4 regions of the Actinosynnema sp. NPDC023587 genome follow, and region 2 is predicted to be linked to each of the others. Evidence: riboswitches for the same ligand, from Rfam matches in the RefSeq annotation. Region 2 holds a riboswitch; each other region holds the start of a gene.
What was found. Region 2 has a riboswitch for cobalamin ahead of metE (5-methyltetrahydropteroyltriglutamate--homocysteine S-methyltransferase). Riboswitches for the same ligand answer to the same signal wherever they lie in the genome.

Region 1: another riboswitch for cobalamin. It lies ahead of AB0G01_RS14020 (putative cobaltochelatase); the one in region 2 lies ahead of metE (5-methyltetrahydropteroyltriglutamate--homocysteine S-methyltransferase).
Region 3: another riboswitch for cobalamin. It lies ahead of AB0G01_RS31540 (CbtB-domain containing protein); the one in region 2 lies ahead of metE (5-methyltetrahydropteroyltriglutamate--homocysteine S-methyltransferase).
Region 4: another riboswitch for cobalamin. It lies ahead of cobN (cobaltochelatase subunit CobN); the one in region 2 lies ahead of metE (5-methyltetrahydropteroyltriglutamate--homocysteine S-methyltransferase).

The regions. Positions count from the first base shown of each region.
Region 1 is NZ_JBFABG010000004.1:363,284-368,714, forward strand. Features, by position in the region: gene cobO (cob(I)yrinic acid a,c-diamide adenosyltransferase) at 1-416, opposite strand, end outside; gene AB0G01_RS14020 (putative cobaltochelatase) at 426-2,444, opposite strand; cobalamin riboswitch at 2,482-2,608, opposite strand; gene AB0G01_RS14025 (cytochrome P450) at 2,862-4,019, opposite strand; gene AB0G01_RS14030 (8-amino-7-oxononanoate synthase) at 4,062-5,249, shown strand; gene AB0G01_RS14035 (GNAT family N-acetyltransferase) at 5,203-5,431, opposite strand, start outside.
Region 2 is NZ_JBFABG010000013.1:85,934-91,364, forward strand. Features, by position in the region: gene AB0G01_RS28160 (metal ABC transporter permease) at 1-558, shown strand, start outside; gene AB0G01_RS28165 (metal-dependent transcriptional regulator) at 584-1,258, shown strand; gene metE (5-methyltetrahydropteroyltriglutamate--homocysteine S-methyltransferase) at 1,335-3,569, opposite strand; cobalamin riboswitch at 3,688-3,898, opposite strand; cobalamin riboswitch at 4,255-4,473, shown strand; gene AB0G01_RS28175 (ribonucleoside-diphosphate reductase subunit alpha) at 4,590-5,431, shown strand, end outside.
Region 3 is NZ_JBFABG010000018.1:66,859-72,289, reverse strand. Features, by position in the region: gene AB0G01_RS31560 (FAD-dependent monooxygenase) at 1-289, shown strand, start outside; gene AB0G01_RS31555 (N-acetyltransferase) at 398-835, opposite strand; gene AB0G01_RS31550 (GNAT family N-acetyltransferase) at 948-2,129, shown strand; gene AB0G01_RS31545 ((2Fe-2S)-binding protein) at 2,221-2,898, shown strand; cobalamin riboswitch at 3,187-3,377, shown strand; gene AB0G01_RS31540 (CbtB-domain containing protein) at 3,408-3,593, shown strand; gene AB0G01_RS31535 (CbtA family protein) at 3,593-4,351, shown strand; gene AB0G01_RS31530 (HAD family phosphatase) at 4,561-5,244, opposite strand.
Region 4 is NZ_JBFABG010000007.1:249,206-254,636, reverse strand. Features, by position in the region: gene AB0G01_RS20870 (precorrin-2 C(20)-methyltransferase) at 1-665, opposite strand, end outside; gene AB0G01_RS20865 (precorrin-8X methylmutase) at 662-1,282, opposite strand; gene AB0G01_RS20860 (hypothetical protein) at 1,279-2,286, opposite strand; cobalamin riboswitch at 2,295-2,429, shown strand; gene cobN (cobaltochelatase subunit CobN) at 2,463-5,431, shown strand, end outside.

The DNA of each region.
Region 1 (5,431 bases), on a different contig from region 2:
TAGGTGAACTCGTCCAGCACGTACACGCCGTGCTGCCCGGCGGCGAGCCGGCGGGCGATCTCCCGCCACCCCTCCAGCGCGGCGGCGGCGTGGTCCTCCTCGGTGCCCGCCTTGCGGGACCAGGACCAGCCCTCGCCCATCTTGTGCCACTCGACCGGGCCGCCCTCGCCGGTCTCCTCGTGCAGCCGGCCCAGCGCGCGGAAGGCCGACTCCTCGCCGACCTTCCACTTCGCCGATTTCACGAACTGGAAGACGCCGATGGACCACCCCTGGTTCCACCCGCGCAGCGCGAGCCCGAAGGCGGCGGTGGACTTCCCCTTCATCTCCCCGGTGTGGAGGATGGTCAGGGGCCGGTTGCGCCGCTGTCTCGTGGTGAGCCCGTCGACCGGGACGACGGACGGCTGACCTTGGGGCACGGTGGTCTCCTAGGCGGCCCGCGCGGCGCGCACGACGCCGGCGACCTGGTCGGCGGACAGTTCTTCCAGGCGCAGGCAGACGGCCTCCAGCGCCTCGGCGACGCGGCCCGCGAGGCCGAGCCGGACGTGGCCGGACTCGCAGTCCACGACCACGGCGGCCACCTCGTCGGCGGCCAGCAGGCCGGCCGCGCGCAGGGCGTCGCGCATCGGGTCGCCGCCGGCACCGGAGGCGGTGGCGCGACCGTCGGTGAGCAGCACCAGCAGCGGGCGGCGGCGCGGGTCGCGGACCCGCTCGGAGGCCAGCACCCGGCGGGCGCGCAGCAGGCCGTCGGCGAGCGGGGTGCGCCCGCCGGTGCGCAACTGCCGCAGCCGGGCCGCCGCCGCGTCCACGGAGTTCGTCGGCGGCAGGGCGGTTTCCGCGCCGGAGCCCCGGAACGTGATCACCCCGACCTTGTCCCGGCGCTGGTAGGCGTCGCGCAGCAGGGAGATCACCGCACCGCTGACCACGGCCATGCGCTGCCGCGCGGCCATCGAGCCGGAGGCGTCGACCACGAACAGGACCAGGTTGCTCTCCTTGCCCTCCCGGACCGACCGCCGCAGGTCGGTGCCGCGCAGCACCAGGCCGGGACCGCTGCGCCCGCGCGCGGCCTGGAACGGGGCCGCCGCGCCGAGCGTGCCGACCAGGTGCAGCCCTGAACCGTCCACAGTGGACGAACGAACGACGCGGCCGGTGCGCGCGCGGGCCCGGGAGCGCTTGCCGGGCGCGCCTTCGCCGACGCCGGGCACCTGGAGCAACCGGGCCTTGAACGCCGGCGCGGGGGCGTGCGAGCGCTCACCGGACGAGCCGCCGGGCCGCTGCGGTGACGAACCGTTCGCGGAGGGCTCCGGGGCGTCGGGCGGCACCCCGCCGCCGTCGTCCGGCCCGTCCGGGTCGTCGTCCGGGCCGGGGCCGTCACCGGGGTCGTCGCCAGGGCTGTCGGGGTCGTCAGGGCCGTCGTCGGGATTGTCGGGGCCGGCGTGCTCGGCACCCTGCCGCAGGGCGTCTTCGAGCTGCTCCTCCTCCAGACCGGGCTCGTCGAACGGGTCGCGGCGCTTGCGGTGCGGCAGCGCCAGCCGGACGGCGGCCTCGACGTCCCGCTCGGCGACCTCGGCCGCTCCGCGCCACGCGGCGTGCGCGACGGCCGTGCGGGCGACCACCAGGTCCGCGCGCATCCCGTCGACGTCGAACGCGGCGCAGATGCCGGCGATCCGGCGCACCTCGGCGTCCGGCAGCACGACCGAGGCCAGCCGGTCGCGGGCCTCGACGATCCGGGCGGCCAGCGCGGTGTCCTCGTCGGCCCACCTGGCGGCGAACGCGGCCGGGTCGGCCTCGTAGGCGAGCCGGCGGCGGATCACCTCGGTGCGGGTGCCCACGTCCCGGGCCGCCCGGACGGCCACCGTGAGGCCGAAGCGGTCCAGCAACTGGGGCCGCAACTCGCCTTCCTCGGGGTTCATGGTGCCCACGAGGAGGAACGAGGCGGCGTGCGAGACGGAGACGCCTTCGCGCTCGACGTGCGCGCGGCCCATCGCGGCGGCGTCCAGCAGCAGGTCGACCAGGTGGTCGTGCAGCAGGTTGACCTCGTCCACGTAGAGCACGCCGCGGTGCGCGGCGGCCAGCAGGCCGGGCTGGTAGGCCCGCACGCCCTCGGTCAGCGCGCGCTCCAGGTCCAGCGACCCGATCAGCCGGTCCTCGGTCGCGCCGACCGGCAGCTCCACCAGGCGCGCGGGGCGGCGCTGCGCCGGGCCGCCGTCGTGCGGGCCGTCCGGGCAGTCGGCGTCCACCGACGGGTCGCAGCCGAAGCGGCAGCCCGCGACGACCTCCAGGGTCGGCAGCAGCGCGGCCAGGGCGCGGACCACGGTCGACTTCGCGGTCCCCTTCTCGCCTCGGACCAGCACCCCGCCGATACCGGGGTGCACGGCGTTGAGCACCAACGCCGTGCGGAGGTCGTCGTGGCCGACGACGGCGGAAAAGGGGAAACGCGCGCCCATGCGGCGGTGTCCTTCCTCGGGTGTCCACGCCCGGGTCCGGTCTCGGAGATCGGGGGCCGAGTTCCTGACTCCCGGTTGCACGTACCCGGTCACAGTGGCGGGACCGCGCCGGATTCCCACCGGCTTCCTCACGCACCCCCTACAGCCCCGGCATCGTCGCACTTCGGTCGACCGGCTCCAAGCCCCCGGCGGGCACCGCCCTGGCGAGCGCCGTCACACCCGAACGGACCCACGGCACCGGCAACACCTCCGGCGGACCCGGTGGTGGGCCCCTCGCCGCACCGCCACCGGCAGCCTGACCTGCGCGGTCACCTTCCGGAGCGGTGGTGGGCGAGGGTGGCGGGTCGGGCGGGCGGCAGTGACCAGGCTCTCGGGGTCGACGACCCGCGCACGACCGGATCACGGCCCGGTCCAGCGCTATCCGTTCAGCGCGACCCGGACGGCGAGCGGTGCGCGGAAGGACAGCAGCCCGAGCATCGGCGGCGGCTCGGCGGAGGCCAGGCGCAGATCCGGGAAGCGCTCGAACGCCTCCCGCACCACCACTTCCGCCTCCAGCCGGGCCAGCCCCGCGCCGAGGCAGAAGTGCCGGCCGAAGCCGAACGCCAGGTGCTTGCGCGCGTTCGGCCGCACCGGGCACAGCCGGTCCGGGTCCGCGAACACCTCCGGGTCGGACCCGGTGCCCGCCAGCATCAGCAGCAGCGGCGCGCCCGCCGGCACGGCCACGCCGGAGAGCACCACCGGCTCGGCCGCCACCCGCCGCCAGGTGCTGACCGGCGGGTCGCGGCGCAACACCTCCTCCACCACCCGCCCGGCCAGGCCCGGCTCGCCCAGCCGCGACCACAGGTCGCCCTGCCGCAGCACCGCGTCGAACACCGCGCACAGCAACTGGGTGGTCGTCTCCTGGCCGGCGATGAACAGGAAGTAGCAGAGCCCGGCCGCCTCCCGGACCGGCACGTCGCGCAGCGCGCCGAACAGGTCGTCGTCGCCGCGCGCGGCCCGCAGCCGGCGGGTCAGCCAGCGGTGGAACTCGGCGGTCGGCGTCGCCAGCTCGTGCTGGCGCTCGGGGGACGGGTTGCCCCAGAACAGCTCCAGCGACGCCGCGCCCCACCGCTTGAGCAGCGGGACGTCGACGTCCTCGACGCCCAGCACCTCCATCAGCACGATGGCGGGCAGGTCGCGGGCCAGCGCGGGGTGCAGGTCGGCGACCGGACCGGTCAGGCCGGCGAGCCGCTCGCGCGCCAGCTCGGCGATCCGCGGTCGCAGCGCCGCCACCCGGGCGGGCGTGAGGAACCGGGCGACGAGCCGGCGCAGCCCGGCGTGGGAGTCGGTGCCGTTGTTGGCCAGCGTCGGCGGCAGGGAGAAACCCGCGCGGGCCAGCACCCGCAGCACCGGGCGCGGGATGGCGGTGACCGCGGTGAGCGCGTTGTCCGGGTGGAACCGACGCGGGTCGGCCAGCACCGCGCGCACGTCGTGGTACCGGCTGACCAGCCACAGGCCGGTGGCCTCGTCCCGGTGCACCGGTGCGTTCACGCGCAGCGAGCGCAGGTCTTCGGAACCGAGCTGGAAGAGGTCCACGCCGGGACGTTAACGGCCGGGTGCGACACTCCCGGCGTGAGTGTGAGCACAGAGGCGGCGACCGGACCCGAGTCGGTGTTCGACTGGATCGACACCCGCGCGGAAGCCCGCGCGAAAGCCGGGCTGGCCCGCCGGGTGCGCCCCCGCCCGGCCGAGTCGACGGACCTGGACCTGGCGTCCAACGACTACCTCGGAATGGCCCGCGACAAGCGGGTGATGGGCGCGGCGGCGGCGGCCTCGCTGCGCTGGGGCGCGGGTGCCACGGGCTCCCGGCTGGTCACCGGTTCGACCGAGCTGCACACCGAGCTGGAGTACGAGCTCGCGAACTTCTGCGGTGCGCAGTCGGCGCTGGTGTTCTCCTCCGGCTACCTGGCGAACCTGGCCGCGCTCACCGCCCTGTCCGGTCCGGGCACCGCGATCGTGGCCGACCAGCACATCCACGCGTCGCTGATCGACGGCACCCGGCTGTCCAAGGCGGACGTGGTGGTGGCCGGGCACTGCGACGTGCCGCAGGTCGGGCACGCGCTGTCCACCCGGGGCAAGCGGCGGGCGCTGGTGGTCACCGACTCGGTGTTCTCGGTGGACGGCGACCTGGCCCCGCTGGTCGAGCTGGTCGCGGCCTGCCGGGAGCACGGCTCGGGGCTGGTCGTGGACGACGCGCACGGCCTGGGCGTACTCGGCGAGGGTGGCCGGGGTGCGGTGCACGCCGCCGGCCTGGCGAAGGCCGCGGACGTGGTGACGACCGTGACGCTGTCCAAGTCGCTGGGCGCGCAGGGCGGCGCGGTGCTCGGCCCCGGCCGGGTGATCAGGCACCTGGTGGACACCGCGCGGCCGTTCATCTTCGACACCGCGCTCGCACCGGGCAGCGTGGCGGCGGCGCTGGCCGCGCTGAAGGTGCTGCGCGAGGAGCCGGACCGCCCGGCGCGCGCCCTGGCCGTGGCGCAGGACCTGGCCGCCCGCCTGCGGGACAGGGGCCTGCCGGTCAGCAACCCGAGCGCGGCGGTGATCTCGGTGCGGGCACCCTCGGCCGAGGCGGCGCTGGACTGGGCCGAGGCGTGCCGGGCGCAGGGCGTGCGGGTCGGCTGCTTCCGGCCGCCGTCGGTCCCCGACCAGGTCTCCCGGCTGCGGCTGACCGCGCGGGCCGACCTGACCGAGGACGACGTGGCGCGGGCCGTGCGGGTGATCAGCGAGACCGGCGCATCCGCAGGTGCGGTATCCCGTCCTCGATGAACTCCGCACCCTCGGGCATGAACCCGAACGAGGCGTAGAAGTCGGCCACGTAGGTCTGCGCGTCCAGCACGCACACCCGCCGGCCGACCTCGACCAGCGCGGCCTCCACCAGCCGCCGGCTGTAGCCGCGCCCGCGCGCGGCCCGCGCCGTGCAGACCCGGCCGATCCGGAACGTGCCGTCG
Region 2 (5,431 bases):
GCGCTCGGCCTGGTGCTGATCTCGGTCACGCCGAGCCAGACCGACCTCAACCACATCGTGTTCGGCAACCTGCTCGGCGTGGACCGCGGCGACCTGGCGCAGATCGCCGTCCTGGGCGCGGTCGCGCTGGTCCTGCTGCTGCTCAAGCGCCGCGACTTCACCCTCTACGCGTTCGACCCGGTGCACGCCCACGCCATCGGCCTCAACCCGAGGCTGCTGGGTGCGGCGCTGCTCGGGCTGCTCGCGCTGACCTGCGTGGTGGCGCTCCAGGTCGTGGGCGTGGTGCTGGTGGTGGCGATGCTGATCATCCCCGGCTCCACCGCCTACCTGCTCACCGACCGGTTCGGGCGGATGCTGGTCATCGCGCCGGCGGTGTCGGTGGGCGCGGCGGTGGTCGGCCTGTACCTGAGCTACCACCTCGACACCGCCTCCGGCGGCATGGTGGTGCTCGTGCAGGGCGCGGTGTTCCTGCTGGTCTACCTCTTCGCACCGCGCCACGGCGTGCTCGGCCGCCGGCTCGTCGCGGCCCGCGCCCGCGCCGAGGCGAGCGGGGGTTGAGCACCTCCCGGGATATCCTGGCCCCATGTCGGTGGCCGAACTGCCGGAGAGCGCCCAGAACTACCTCAAGGTCGTCTGGGCCCTCCAGGAGTGGTCCGACGCGCCGGTGACCACGTCGGTCGTGGCGCAGCGCATGGGACTCAAGCCGTCCACGGTGTCCGACGCCGTCCGCAGGCTCACCGAGCAGGGGCTCCTGCGGCACGCCCGCTACGGCAGCGTGAACCTCACCGACAGCGGCCGGGGGCACGCGGTCGCCATGGTGCGGCGGCACCGGCTGATCGAGACGTTCCTGGTCCAGACGCTCGGCTACGGCTGGGACGAGGTCCACGACGAGGCCGAGGTGCTGGAGCACGCGGTCTCCGACCGGCTGGTCGAGCGGATGGCCGCGTTCCTGGGCGACCCGGTGCGCGACCCCCACGGCGACCCGATCCCGGCGGCGGACGGGACCGTCCACCGCCCCGACGCGGTGGCGCTGCCCGACGCGCCGGCCGGGGCCCTCGTGCGGGTGGCGCGCATCTCGGACTCCGACGCGGGGTTGCTGAAGTACTTCGCCGACCACGGCATCGTGCTGGACGCGGACCTGCGCCTGCTGGAACCCGCGCCGTACTCGGAGGACGTCGCGGTGCTCGCGGTCGAGCACGGGATTCGCGCCGAGCTCGGTCGGACGGCGGCCGGCGCGGTGTGGGTCTCCCTGCGCTGACCGTCGTCGCACGCGCTCCGGTGCGCCGGTCGGGGCGGGTGCCCGCGCACTGCTCCGGACACCCGCCCCGATCAGGTCACGCCGACGTCTCCCGGACCCGGCGGGTGGCCTCGACCAGGTTGCGCAACGCGGGCTCGACCTCGGCGTAGCCGCGCGTCTTCAGCCCGCAGTCCGGGTTGATCCACAACCGCCCGCCCGGCACGACCCGCGCCGCGGCGGCGACCAGCTCGGCCACCTCGTCCACGCCGGGCACGCGCGGCGAGTGGATGTCGTACACGCCCGGCCCGACGCCCCGGCCGAACCCGGCCGACCGCAGGTCGTCCAGGACCTCCATCCCCGACCGGGCGGCCTCGATGGTGGTCACGTCCGCGCCCAGGCCGTCGATCGCGTCGATGACCTCGCCGAACTCCGAGTAGCACAGGTGGGTGTGCACCTGGGTCCCCGCCGCCGCGCCCGAGGTGGCCAACCGGAACGACCCGACCGACCACTCCAGGTACGCCGCGTGGTCGGCCCGCCGCAGCGGCAGGAGCTCGCGCAGCGCGGGTTCGTCGACCTGGACGACCCGGATGCCCGCCGCCTCCAGGTCGGCGATCTCGTCGCGCAGCGCGAGCGCCACCTGGTCGGCGGTCTCGCCCAGCGGCTGGTCGTCGCGCACGAACGACCACGCCAGGATCGTCACCGGGCCGGTCAGCATGCCCTTCACCGGCCGCGTGGTCAGCGACTGCGCGTAGGAGCTCCACGGCACCGTGATCGGCGCGGGCCGCGACACGTCACCGTGCAGGACCGGCGGGCGCACGCACCGGGAACCGTAGGACTGCACCCAGCCCAGGTCGGTGACCGCGAACCCGTCGAGGTGCTCGGCGAAGTACTGCACCATGTCGTTGCGCTCGGGCTCGCCGTGCACCAGCACGTCCAGACCGATGTCCTCCTGCAACGCGATCACCCGCGCGATCTCCTCGCGCATCCGCTCCTCGTACTCGTCGCGGGACAGCTCCCCCGACCGCAGCCCGGCGCGGGCGGTGCGGATCTCGGTCGTCTGCGGGAACGAACCGATGGTCGTGGTGGGCAGCGCGGGCAGGTCGAGGTGCGCGTCCTGCGCGGCGGCGCGTTCGGCGTACGGCGCGCGGTCGCGGTCCTCCGGCCCCAGCGCGGCCAGCCGCGCCCGCACGGTCTCGTCCCGGCGGGGAGCGGCGACCGGCTCGTCGGCCACGTCCGCCCACCCGCCGTCCACGCCGTCCCGCAGCGCCTGGCCGAGCAGCACGACTTCGCGCACCTTCTGCCGCGCGAACGCCAGCCGCCCGCGCACCTCCGGTTCCAGCGCCGTCTCGGCGGCCAGGTCGTAGGGCACGTGCAGCAGCGTCGAGGAGGTCGAGAGCACGACCTCGGCGGCCGAGCCGAGCAGCGACGCGGCGGTGGCCAGCGCGGCCCGCAGGTCGGTGCGCCACACGTTGCGGCCGTCGACCACACCGGCCACGAGGGTCTTGGCGCGCAGCGCGGGCACGCTCGCGACGCCGGCCGCCGTGCCCGCGACGAGGTCCACGCCGATGGCCTCGACGGCGGTGCCCGCCAGCACCTCCAGCGCCGGGCCGAGCGCGCCGTAGTAGCCGGTGACCAGCAGCTTCGGCCGGGAGTGCAGCGCGGCCAGGCGGGTGTAGGCCCGGCCGAGCGCGGCCAGTTCGGCCGGCGGGCGGTCGGCGGCGAACGCGGGTTCGTCCAGTTGCACCCACGCGACGCCCTCGGCGGACAGGGCCACCAGCAGCTCGACGTAGACGTCGACCAGGTCGTCCAGCCGGGCCAGCGGGTCCGCGCCCTTGGCCAGCAGCAGGAACGTCACCGGTCCCAGCACCACGGGCCGGGTGGTGATCCCCAGCTCGCGGGCCTCCCGGTACTCGGCCAGCGGCTTGTCGCCGGCCAGCCGGAACTCGGTGTCGGGGTCGATCTCGGGCACCAGGTAGTGGTAGTTGGTGTCGAACCACTTGGTCAGCTCCAGCGGCGGCAGCTCGTCGGTGCCGCGCGCCGCCGCGAAGTAGCTGTCCAGCTCCGACTCGCGCCGGTAGCGCCGTGGCACCGCACCGACCAGGAAGGCCGTGTCCAGCACGTGGTCGTAGAACGAGAAGGTGTTGGACGGTACCGAGTCCAGCCCGGCGTCGCGCAGTTCCGCCCAGGTGGCCGCGCGCAGTTCGGCCGCGACGGCCGAGAGGGCCGCGTGGTCGATGCGCCCGGCCCAGTACCGCTCGACGGCCCGCTTGAGCTCCCGTCGGGGACCGATCCGGGGGTAGCCCAGGACGGTGGTGCCGATTCCACTGGTCACTAGCTCTCTCCTCGCGAGCGTGCGTGAACGCCGGAGCTTCCCGGGGCGCGCTTCGCGGGCGGCGCGAGGCCGCGTCCGCCGCGACCCGCCCGAGAGGTCACCGGACACCGCGCACCCGGTGGGCGCGCGGGCGGGTGGCAGGTCTTCGGACTCGCGGGCGCACACCTCACGCCTACCGGCCGTCGCTTCCCACGCTCACGCGCAGTGCTTGGTTGACGGCTTTCGTTCCCGCTCACCGCTGCGGGGCAGTCCCGGACTCCCACCGGGTTCCCTCTTGCCTCGCCCCGACCGACGATCGACCAGGGCGAACCACCAGCACCCGCGAGCGTAGCGCAGCGCGGGGACCTCTCCCGAGGAACGGGAACCGCCGCCGCGATCGCCTTCGGGTGCCGGTGCGGGATGTCACCGAGTCGTCCGGGAGCCCGGCCCGGTCCCCCCGCTGCCTCCGAGGTCGGCGATGCGGCCGTTTCCCGCCGGCCGGCACCGGTTTCCGGCGAGCCGCGTTCCGCCTTCTCCACAACTCCCTGCCGCGCAACCGTTTCGCGGTCGACGACGGCGCGGCCCACCGACCGCGGCGTGGCGCGGGTGAGGTGCCGACCTGGGCCCGGAGACGCGTGTCACGCGATGCACATCGCCCCGCGACACGCCCATGTGGGGCCCGGTTGCGAACGGATCTACAACATGTAGTGTCTCGCCCGTCGAAGGTTCCGACGCCCTCCCCGAGGGCCGAGGAGGCAAGAGGGAACCCGGTGCGAATCCGGGACTGCCCCGCAGCGGTGAGCGGAAACAACCGCCGTCAGACAGCACTGGGAGCGCGTGCTCCCGGGAAGCGACGGCCAGTAGGTCCGGCTGGACAGCCGGGTGTCCGCGAGTCCGAAGACCTGCCGTCGATGCGCGCGCCGGCCGGCGCGCGCGTGTCCGGGGCCTCGTGGGCGGGCCGACACGGATGGTCGCGCCGTTGCGCGCGCTCTGTGCGGTCGCCGCGTGCTCCGGGCCGTTGAGGCTCGCGAGGAGAGGGCTTTGTCGACCACAACCACGGGCACCGGTGTCGCGCAGGTTCGAGTGATCCGCCGCGACGGCACCGTCTCGGCCTTCGACCCCACCAAGATCCAGGTGGCCATGACCAAGGCGTTCCTGGCGGTGGAGGGTGACGTCGCGGCGGCGGCGTCCCACCTGCACCCGCTCGTGGCGGAGTTGACCGCCCAGGTGGAGAGCGCCCTGCTCAAGCACGCCCGCCCGGAAACCACCCTGCACATCGAGCAGATCCAGGACCAGGTCGAACTGGTGCTGATGCGCGGCGGCCACCACAAGGTCGCGCGCGCCTACGTGCTGTACCGCGACGAGCACGCCAAGGCCCGGCAGGTCGTACCCGCGCCGGTGCAGTTCCGGGTCAAGGGCGCGGACGGCGACCTCGTCCCGGTGGACTGGGCGCGGATCGCGGTCGTGGTCGGCGAGGCGTGCGCCGGCCTGGCCGACGTGTCGGCGGACCCGGTGCTCTCCGAGGTCCGGCGCGCGCTCTACGACGGCATCTCGGTGGACGAACTGGCCGTCGCGCTGGTGATGTCGGCGCGCACGCTGGTGGAGACCGAGCCGAACTACTCCTTCGTCGCCGCCCGCCTGCTGCTCGACCAGTTGCGCCGCGAGGTGCTGACCAGGGTCGCGGGCCGCCCGGTCGAGGCGACCGGCGAGCAGATGTCCTACCTGGACTACTTCCCGGACTACGTCCGGCTGGGCATCGAGCTGGACCGGCTGGACCCCGCGCTGGAGTCGTTCGACGTGGCGCGCATCGCGGCGGCGATCCGCCCGGAGCGCGACGCGAAGTTCGACTTCCTGGGCATGCAGACGTTGTACGACCGCTACTT
Region 3 (5,431 bases), on a different contig from region 2:
CCGGTGGATGCCCGACATCCCCCTGCCGGACAACAAGACCTTCGCCCACCTGGCCCGCGACGGCCGCCCGCTACTGCTCGACTTCACCGACGACGCGGCGCTGAGCACCACCGCCATCCCTTGGGCGGACCGGGTGGACGTCCACACCACCTCCACACCGAACCCACCAGCCGACGCGGTTCTGGTCAGACCGGACGGTTACGTGGCCTGGGCGGGCACCACACCGAACGACCTGGCCCACGCCCTGCGCCGGTGGTTCGGCACACCGGCCGCGACAACTCCTCGGTGAACCGCAGCCCCTCGACACCCTTCCCCGACCAGCCGATCGGATGCGCGAGCGAAAGGCCCGGTTCGGGTCGGGTGTCGGTCATCTCGTGGCGGGAGCACTGCGGTCCGGTCAGAGCCCGAAGCGAGGGGTGGCGAACGGCCAGTCGCGGGCGATCCACTCGGGCACGAAGGCATCGAGCGCGCGTTCGAGTTCGGTGCCCGCGTACTCGTCCACCACCCACCACGAGATGAGGGCGTCCTCGGCCGGGTCGATGTACACGCACCCCAGCAACGCGGTCTCGTCGTTGTCGAACAGCGCGTAGTTGAACGACTCGTGCGCCTCGGCTTCCTGGGCGTGGCGGGCGAGGTCGGCGCGGTTCGCTTCGTAGCTCATGGTCGCGGGCGGCCAGTTCCACTGCTCGCCGAAGATCGACCACAGCCGTTCCCGCGAACCCATGACGGCGGGGTAGTCCCGGTCCGCATCGGACTCCTGGATGGGCCTCAGGTGGTGGTCTGCGCCCAGGTCGACGCGGGTGGGGTGGACGAAGTCGGACGGCAGCCAGGACATGGCCGGATTGTGCGTCATCAGAAAGCGCGCCGTAAAGCCGGTGCGGTCTCCGGAAGACGACCTGCGGGAAATCCAGTGGCACGACGAGAGGAGCAGACCCGACACTGCGCGGATGGCCTTGCCGAACGGCTTGACGCTGCGCACCGCCGAACCACGTGATCTGGACCAGATCGCCGCGCTGCTGACCGAGCGCGGCGACCCCGAGGACGCCGTCGACCACCGCTTGGTGGTGTCGGACCCGGACGCCGGGTGGGGGACGTGCGCGGTCGTCGTGGACGGCGATCGGGTCGTGTCCACGATGACGTTGCTGGACGAGGAACTCGTCCTGGACGGGGTGGAGATCCGCGCTGGACAGGTCGAGCTGGTGGCCACCCACCGGGACTACGAGGGGCGCGGGCTGGTCCGGGAGCTGATGGGGTGGGCGCACGAGCGGTCAGCGGCGCGCGGGCAGCGGGTGAACGTGATGATCGGCATCCCGTACTTCTACCGGCGGTTCGGCTACACCTACGCGATCCCGATCGCCCCGACGCGGGACATCGTCGGCACGCCGCCGACGAGTACCGACACGGTGCGCGAGGCGACGTTCGACGACATCCCGGCGATGGCTGCGTTGCAGGATGCCGAGCAACGCCACGCGGACCTGCGGATGCCGCACGGGACCGAACTGTGGCGTTGGCTGGTGGCGCGGGGCGGCAGCACCCAGTGGCTGGTGGAGCGGGACGGCGTGCCGGTGGGCACCGGCCGTTCGACTCCTCCGGAGGAGGGCGTCCAGTTGTGCGAGGTGGCCGCCGTGGACGCCGCCGCCCTGCACGCGCTGATCGCGCACACCGGGGCGAGGTCGGCGAACGAACGGCCGGGGACGGTCGCGGGCGAAGCGCTCGAACCTTTCCTAGGCCCGGTGCCGGAGCAGGCGAAGTCGTACTACGTGCGGGTCGCCGACCCGGTGGCGTTGCTCGACCACCTGCGCCCGGTGTTCGGCAGGCGGTTGGCGGCCTCGTCGTTCGCCGACGAAACGGGCGAGGCCGTCGTGTCGTTCTACCGCTCGCACGTCCGCCTGCCGTTCCACGCCGGCGAGGTGGGCCCGATCGTCCTCGGCGGCGTGATGCAGGCACCGCACGCGGTGGGTGGGGCCGGGGTCGCGCCGGACGTGCTGGAGTCGCTGCTGTTCGCGCCGCACGGCCTGCGCGGGCTGGCCGCGCGGTGCCCGGACGTCTACCCCGGCCCGAACGAGGACCTGATGCACGTCCTGTTCCCGCCGGTCCGGAGCGACCTGCTGACCTTCTACCTCCCGTAGCCGACCGATTCGACGCCCGAGCCGTGCCGGACAGGCCTGACAGTCCGGACAGGCTCGACAGCGGATCGGTGGCGGCGGGCAGACTGGCCACGTGTCCGACTACTCCTCAGTGCTGTCCACCCTGCGTCAGGTTCGCGGTCTCAGCCCGTTCTTCGCCTTGGACGTGGGTCGTCCCGCGCCCGGTGCGGACGAGGGCGGTTGGCGGACCGGCGAGGATCTGCTGGGCGGGGCGGTGCTGCCGGACACCTTGCGGTCCATCGGTGAGCGGTATCGGACCGATGAGGCCCGGGTTTCGGCGTCCTTGTTCTTCCTCGGGTACACCGCTCGGCTGCTCTGCCCGACGGTCGCCGCGCACGCCGTCGACGGGGTCGCGCCGGACATCCGGCCGGGGAACGTGTGGTGGCACTTCGGCCCGGACGGGATGCGGGTGCGGATTGACGAACCCGTGCCGGGCGTGTCGATCTCCGAGTCGTTGGAGCCGGTGGTGGCCGCCATCCGGGAGGTGGTGCCGGTGGCGCGGGGACTGCTGTGGGGCAACGCGGCGTCCTCGATCGCCGGGGCGTTGCGGACGGTGAGTCGCAGTGGCACGGCGTCCGCCGAGCAGTGCGTGGCGTTGGGCGAGCGGCTGTTGGGCGAGCCGCCGTTGCGGGACTCCGGTGATTTCCTCCCGTCCACCGGCGAGGTCGCGTTCCGGCGACGCAGTTGCTGCCTCTACTACCGCCTCGACGGCGGGGGGACGTGCGGCGACTGCCCGTTGCCGCCGCGCTGAGTCCACCTCAACGCATCCACCCGCCTCCACCCGCATCCGGGGCACCGACCAGTCGGGAAGTTCGGACGTGACGTTGACGTCGACGAACCGGAGACGGCGGGGCTGAGCGTGATGAAAAGCCGGAAGCGTGACGAAAAGCGGCCGACAGGGCGTCCGGGTGCGCTTCGGACCACGGAGCCGTCACCTGCGGTGTCGGCCTGATCAATCCAAGAATCAGGACAAAAGCGGCGCTTGATCGTGTGGGGTGCACGTGAGGTGGACAACAACTCGTCTGGTCGGTTGTGCCTGCCCGTGGTGGACATCTACGGTTCCACAGCCGCAGTGGACGGGAAGCCGGTGGGAATCCGGCGCGGTCCTCGCCACTGTGACCGGGGAGCCAACCCGCCGAGAACGTCACTGGTCGCACGGTGCGACTGGGAAGACGCGGGGACGGTAGCGATCCGGGAGTCAGGAGACCGGCTGCGGCGAGAGTTGTCGTTGACCTTCCACGAGGTATGGAGGAGGCCGTCTTGACGAGCCCCGCGCACCCCCTGTCCATCCCCATCCCCAAGTGGGCCTACGCCGTCGCACTCGTCGCCCTGCTGGTCACCTGGCTGGTGCTCCAGGAGAACGGCATCGCACTCGGGCACGCCGCCGAGTCGCTGCACGAGTTCTTCCACGACGGGCGTCACGCGCTCGGCGTCCCGTGCCACTGATGCCGGCCGTGGACACCTACAAGAACGTACTGCTGCGCGGGATCGGCGCGGGTGGCGTCGCCGGTCTGCTCGCGGGTCTGGTCGGCCTCGTCGTGGTCGAGGTGCCGATCCGGGCCGCGCTGGCCGTGGAGGAGGCGCGGGCCGCGACCGAGACCGTCGAACCCGGCGCGCACGACCACGGCGAGATGTTCGGTCGGGGCACGCAGATGCTCGGTGGCGTGCTCGCGGCGGTGATCGTCGGGTTGGCGGTCGGCGCGCTGTTCGCCACCGCCTACGCGGGCTCGCGGCGCTGGTTCGCGGACCGGCCGCCGTTCAGCCGGAGCGTGACGCTCGGGGCGGCGGTGTTCGGGGCGGCGGCGCTGCTGCCGGCCGTCAAGTACCCGGCCAACCCGCCGGCGGTGGGCGACCCGGAGACGGTGGACTACCGGACGGTGCTCTACCTCGGGCTCATCGCGGCCGGTCTGCTGGTGGTGTTCGGGGCGAGCTTGCTGGCATCCCGACTGGCCCACCTGGGCGGGCCGGTCCGGTTCACCGTGGTCGCGCTGGCCGTGGTCGTCGCGTTCGCGGTGATCCTGCTGGTCTTCCCCGGCGCGCCGGACGCGGTGCCGGCGGACGTGCCGAGCAGCGTGCTGTGGGAGTTCCGCCTGGCGTCGCTCGCCGAAACCGCCACCCTCTGGCTGGGTCTCGGCGTCGTGTTCGGCCTTCTGGTCGATCCGTCGGTACGCAGCGGCACCAAGGCGAAAGCCGTCGCCGCCTGATCACGGCTGACAGCACACGGCTGACAGCACTGCGGAAAGCACACAGCAAAACAGCACATGGCGGATGAACGGCACGCCCCTCGCGGTACGCACAACGGGGGACGTGCCGTTTTCGCACGAGTGTGGTGCGAGCTGTCCGAATCAGACTGTCCGAATCAACTGCCCGGATCGAGTTCCCCGATCACACTGCCCCGATCGAGTTGCCCGGGTCAGGCGCGCAGGGCGGCGAGGGCGGTCAGGTCGATCCCGACCAGGGAGTCGCGGAAGATCCTGCGCTCCCCCGCCGGCACCGGCACGTCGCACGGCACGACGAGCACCGTGCACCCCGCCGCCACGGCCGAGGTCACGCCGGTCGGCGAGTCCTCGATCGCGACGCACGCCGCCGCGTCCACCCCCAGCAGGTCGGCGGCCTTGAGGTACGGGTCCGGGAGGGGTTTGTTGCGGCCTCCGACCTCGTCACCGCACACCGTCACGTCGAACAGGTCACGGCCGATGGTGTCCAGCGCGAGTTCGGTCAACCCCCGCTCGGTCGAGGTCACCAACGCCATCGGCACGCCCGACGCCCGCACCGCGCGCAGCGCCTCCCGCGCCCCCGGACGCCAGGGCAGCCCGGCGCGGAACACCTCTTCGGTGCGCCGCAGGATCCACGCCGCGCCGTCCGCCGTCTCCTCCTCGGTCGGCGTCACGCCGACCTCGGCGAACAGGAGCGCCATGGTCGTGGGCATGTTCGACCCGACCATGGCCTGACGGGTCTCCAGCGACAGCGTGCCGCCCAGCTTCTCGGCGAACTCGTAGAGCGGGATGTCCCACAGCTTCTCCGAGTCCAACAGCGTGCCGTCCATGTCCCACAGCACCGCTCCGACGTCCCACCGCACCGCTTCGGCGTTCACCACGGGGCTTCCTCCACCTTCACCACACGGACCTTCCCGCTCTGCACCCCGCACCCCTCTGGTCGGGACCTACCGCCGACGCGGTTCAGCCGAGAGCCGAACACCGGGTTCAGCCGCCGCGCAGGTGTTCGGACCGTCGGACGGTCTCGGCGCGGCGGATCGGGTCGGGTGGCGTCCACCGTTCCGGCAC
Region 4 (5,431 bases), on a different contig from region 2:
CCGTCCGGGTCGACCTCGGCCAGCGGCGCGGTGCGCTGGCCGCCGGTCGTCGCGCGCTCCACGTACCACGCCTCGTCCAGCCGCCCGGCGCGCTCCAGCGCCTCCCGCACGCGCGGGAACGTGCGGCCCAGCTTCACCACCGCCACCGGGTCGCCCGTCGCGAGGTGCGCGGTCAGCGCGTCCACGGGCAGCGTGCCCGGCAGCACGGTCAGCACCTCGTCCCGCTCCACCAGCGGCCGGCCGATCACCGCCGAACCGGCGCTGACCGACGTGACGCCGGGGACCACCTCGGCCGGGTACCTGTCCGCGAGCCGCTTGTGCAGGTGCATGTAGGACCCGTAGAAGAACGGGTCGCCGGCGGCCAGCACCACGACGGTCCGCCCGGCGTCCAGGTGCGCGGCCAGCCGCGCGGCGCACTCGGCGTAGAACGCGTCGATCTCGCCCTGGTAGTCGTCGGAGTCCTCGGTGGTGACCGGGTAGACGAGCTGCTCCTCGATCTGGTCACCGCGCAGGTACGGTTCGGCGATCCGGCGCGCGACGCTGCGGCCGTGCCGGGCGCTGTGGAACACCACGACGTCGGCTTCGCCGATCAGCCGGGCGGCCTTCACGGTCACCAGTTCCGGGTCGCCGGGACCGACCCCGACGCCGTAGAGCCTGCCGGTCATTCGTCCTCGCTCGCGATCGCGTTGACGGCCGCCGCGGTCATCGCGCTGCCACCGCGCCGACCGCGCACGACCAGGTGCTCCAGACCGCTCTCCGCGAGGGCCTGCTTGGACTCGGCGGCCCCGATGAACCCGACCGGGATGCCCAGCACGGCGGCGGGCCGGGGAGCGCCCGCGGCGATGAGGTCGAGCAGGTGGAACAGGGCGGTGGGCGCGTTGCCGATGGCGACCACCGCGCCGTCGAGCCGGTCGCCCCACAGCTCCAGCGCCGCCGCGCTGCGGGTGTTGCCGATCTCCCGCGCCAGCGCGGGCACCCGTGCGTCGCCGAGCAGGCACAGCACCTCGTTGTCGGCGGGCAGCCTGCCCCGGGTCACGCCGGACGCGACCATCCGCGCGTCGCACAGCACCGGCGCGCCGGCCAGCAGCGCACCCCGCGCGGCGGCGACCACGCCGGGGGAGTGGCCGATGTCGTCGACCAGGTCGACCATGCCGCACGCGTGGATCATCCGCACCGCGACCCGCGCGACGTCCGCCGGCAGACCCGACAGGTCGGCCTCGGCCCGGATGGTGGCGAACGACCGGCGGTAGATCTCCGCGCCGTCTCTGATGTAGCTGGTCACCTGATCTCCTCGTACCCGTCGCCGGTCGCGACGAACTCCACCACGTCGCCCGCCGGCCGGCCGCACCGCCGGGCGCAGCCCGACCAGTGCACCGAGCCCCGGTGCGGGGTGCCGATCCAGCGGCTCGCGTCCGCCCGCACGTCGGTCAGGGATTTCGCGCAGCCCGGCCGGCCGGTGCACGCGGACACCCCGTGCCACGGCGACGCGGGGTCGGTGAACAGGCCCGACGTGTCCGTCCCCGGCGGCACCACGACGCTGCGCCACGGGGTGACCCGGACCGGCGTGCCGGCCAGCAGCCGGGCGTCCAACCGGCCCAGCGGCACACCCGCCACCACCCGGTCGCCGTGCGGGCCGGGTGCGACCGGAATCACAGCGGGCGCGACGACCGCTGGCCCCGGGACGCCCAGCGCGGCGGTGATCCGCCGCACACCGCCGTCCACTTCGGACAAGCGCCACGCGGTGCCCCGGATCGCCTGGAACTCGCGCGCGGCGGCGACCACGGACGCCACCGGGTCCGTCACGCGCAGTCCCGAGTCGCGGCCGGCCAGGAACAGCGCGTCACCCACCAGGCCGATGTCCCCGCCCAGACCGCTCACCGCCGCACCGATCGTGACCAGGAAGCGGCCGGGCAGGTCGGCCAGGCCGGGCACCCGGCACAGCGCGGCGTCCACCGCGTCCACCAGGTCCTGGTTGTCCTCCAGCGGCGCGGCGATGATGTTGCGCATCCGCTCGTGGGTCGGCGAGGGCAGCAGCCCGGCGGCGCGCAGGCGTGCGCCCAGCTCGTGCTCCGCACCCGGGGCCAGGCCCCTGATCTGCACGTTCGCCCGCGAGGTGAGCTCGATCCCGCCGTCGCCCAGCTCCAGCGCGGCCCGCCGGAGGACGTCGAACCGGGCGGCGGTCAGCGTGCCGCCGGGCAGCCGCACCCGCGCCAGCCCGCCGTCGGCGGCCCGGTGCACGTCGACCGCGCCGGGGCAGGCGTCGGGGCGCTCGCGGTCCTGGGGCATGGGCTGGATGCTAACCGCCCGTTAGGGTGACCTCCGAACGGCGAAGCAACAGGAGGAAGCCGGTGTGAATCCGGCGCGGTCCCGCCACTGTGACCGGGCGCGAGCCCGGGAGTCAGGAACTCCGCCCGCCGTCCCCTACGACCGGGGCGAGGACCCCCGAGGGATGGAGCCCGCACGTGATCCTGCTGCTGTCGACCTCCGACACGGACCTGCTGTCCGCCCGCTCCAGCGGTGCCGACTTCCGACTGGGCAACCCCGCCCGGCTGACCCCGGACGACCTGCCCGCCCTGGTGGAGGGCGTCGACCTGGTGGTGGTGCGCATCCTGGGCGGTCGGCGGATGTGGGAGGAGGGCCTGGACCGGCTGCTGGCCGGTCCCCGCCCGGTCGTGGTGCTGGGCGGTGAGCAGAACCCGGACGCGCCGCTGATGGAGCTGTCCACGGTGCCCGGCGGCGTCTGCGCCGAGGCGCACGCCTACCTGGCGCACGGCGGCCCGGTGAACCTCGCCGAGCTGCACAAGTTCCTGTCCGACACGGTCCTGCTGACCGGGTTCGGCTTCGACCCGCCGGAGGCCGCGCCGAACTGGGGCGTGCTGGAGCGGCCGGCGGTCGAGGGCGACGGGCCGGTGGTCGCGGTCCTGTACTACCGGGCGCACCACGTGGCCGGGAACACCGCCTTCGTGCACGCCCTGTGCGACGCGGTCGAGGAGAAGGGCGGCCGGGCGCTGCCGGTGTACTGCGCGTCGCTGCGCACCGCCGAACCGGCGTTGCTGGCCGAGCTGCGCAAGGCCGACGCGCTGGTGGTCACCGTGCTGGCGGCGGGCGGCACGAAGCCCGCCACCGCGTCGGCCGGCGGTGACGACGACGCCTGGGACGTGGGCGCGCTGGCGGAGCTGGACGTCCCGGTCCTGCAAGGGCTCTGCCTGACCAGCAGCCGCGCGGCGTGGGACGGCAACGACGACGGGCTGTCCCCCCTGGACACCGCGACGCAGGTGGCGATCCCCGAGTTCGACGGCCGGATCATCACCGTCCCCTTCTCCTTCAAGGAGATCGACGAGGACGGCCTGACCGTGTACGTGGCCGACCCGGAACGCGCGCTGCGCGTCGCCGGGATCGCGGTGCGGCACGGGCGGCTGCGGCACATCCCGCCGGCCGAGCGCAAGATCGTGGTCATGCTCTCGGCGTACCCGACGAAGCACTCGCGGATCGGCAACGCGGTCGGCCTGGACACCCCCGCCAGCACGGTCCGGCTGCTGGCCGCGTTGCGGGACAACGGCTACGACATCGGCACCGGGCTGCCGGGCGTGGCCGACCTCGACGGCGACGCGCTGATCCACGCGCTCATCGCGGCCGGCGGCCAGGACGCCGACTGGCTGACCGAGGAGCAGCTCCAGGGCAACCCGGTGCGGCTGCCCGCCGGGCGCTACCGCGAGTGGTACGCGACGCTGCCCGCCGACACCCGCGCGGACATGGAGCGGCACTGGGGCGAAGCGCCCGGCGAGCTGTTCGTGGACCGCTCGAAGGACCGCGAGGGCGAGATCGTGCTGGCCGGCCTGCGGTCGGGCAACGTGGTGGTGATGGTCCAGCCGCCGCGCGGGTTCGGCGAGAACCCGATCGCCATCTACCACGACCCGGACCTGCCGCCGAGCCACCACTACCTGGCCGCGTACCGCTGGCTGGAGGCCGAATTCGGCGCGGACGCCGTGGTGCACGTCGGCAAGCACGGCAACCTGGAGTGGCTGCCCGGCAAGACGGTCGGCATGTCCGCCGGCTGCGGGCCGGACGCCGCGCTGGGCGACCTGCCGCTGATCTACCCGTTCCTGGTCAACGACCCGGGCGAGGGCACGCAGGCCAAGCGCCGCGCGCACGCGACCCTGGTCGACCACCTGGTGCCGCCGATGGCCCGCGCGGACAGCTACGGCGACATCGCGCGCCTGGAGCAGCTCCTCGACGAGCACGGCAACATCGCCGCGATGGACCCGGCCAAGCTGCCCGCGATCCGCGCGCAGATCTGGACCCTGATCCAGGCCGCGAAGCTGGACCACGACCTCGGGTTGGCCGACCGGCCGCACGACGCCGAGTTCGACGAGCTGATCCTGCACGTGGACGGCTGGCTGTGCGAGGTGAAGGACGTCCAGATCCGGGACGGCCTGCACGTCCTCGGCGAGGCACCGACCGGGGCCGCCCGGGTCAACCTGGTGCTGGCCATCCTCCAGGCCAAGCAGGTGTGGGCCGGCCAGGTGGCCGCGCTGCCCGGTCTGCGGGAAGCGCTGGGGCTCAAGGACAACACCCGCACCGCCACCGACGCCGTCGAGGCGCGGGCGCGGGAACTCGTGGAGGCCATGGAGGCGGCGGACTGGGACCCGGCGGTCGCCCGGACGGTGACCGACGACGAGGACGTCGCGCGCATCCTGGAGTTCGGCGCGCTGGAGGTGGTGCCGCGCCTGGCCCGCACCACCGACGAGATGACCAACGTGCTGCACGCCTTGAACGGCGGGTACGTGCCGGCGGGCCCGAGCGGATCTCCGTTGCGGGGCTTGGTGAACGTGCTGCCGACCGGCCGCAACTTCTACTCGGTGGACCCGAAGGCGGTGCCGTCGAAGCTGGCCTGGGAGACCGGTCAGGCGATGGCCGACTCGCTGCTGGAGCGCTACCGCGCGGACACCGGCGAGTGGCCACCGTCGGTGGGCCTGTCGGTGTGGGGCACCTCGGCGATGCGCACCTCCGGCGACGACATCGCGGAAGTGCTGGCGCTGCTGGGCGTCCGGCCGGTGTGGGACGACCAGTCGCGCCGGGTGACCGGCCTGGAGGTCGTGCCGCTCGCCGAGCTCGGCCGGCCGCGCATCGACGTGACGGTGCGGATCTCCGGTTTCTTCCGGGACGCCTTCCCGCACGTGGTGGCGTTGCTGGACGACGCGGTGCGGCTCGTGGCCGGGCTGGACGAGTCGGCCGAGGACAACTTCGTGCGGGCGCACGCGGAGGTCGAGCTGGCGGCGCACGGCGACCGGCGGCGGGCGACGCTGCGGATCTTCGGCTCCAAGCCGGGCGCGTACGGCGCGGGCCTGCTGCCGCTGATCGACAGCCGGAACTGGCGCGACGACGCCGACCTGGCCGAGGTCTACGCGGTGTGGGGCGGCTACGCGTACGG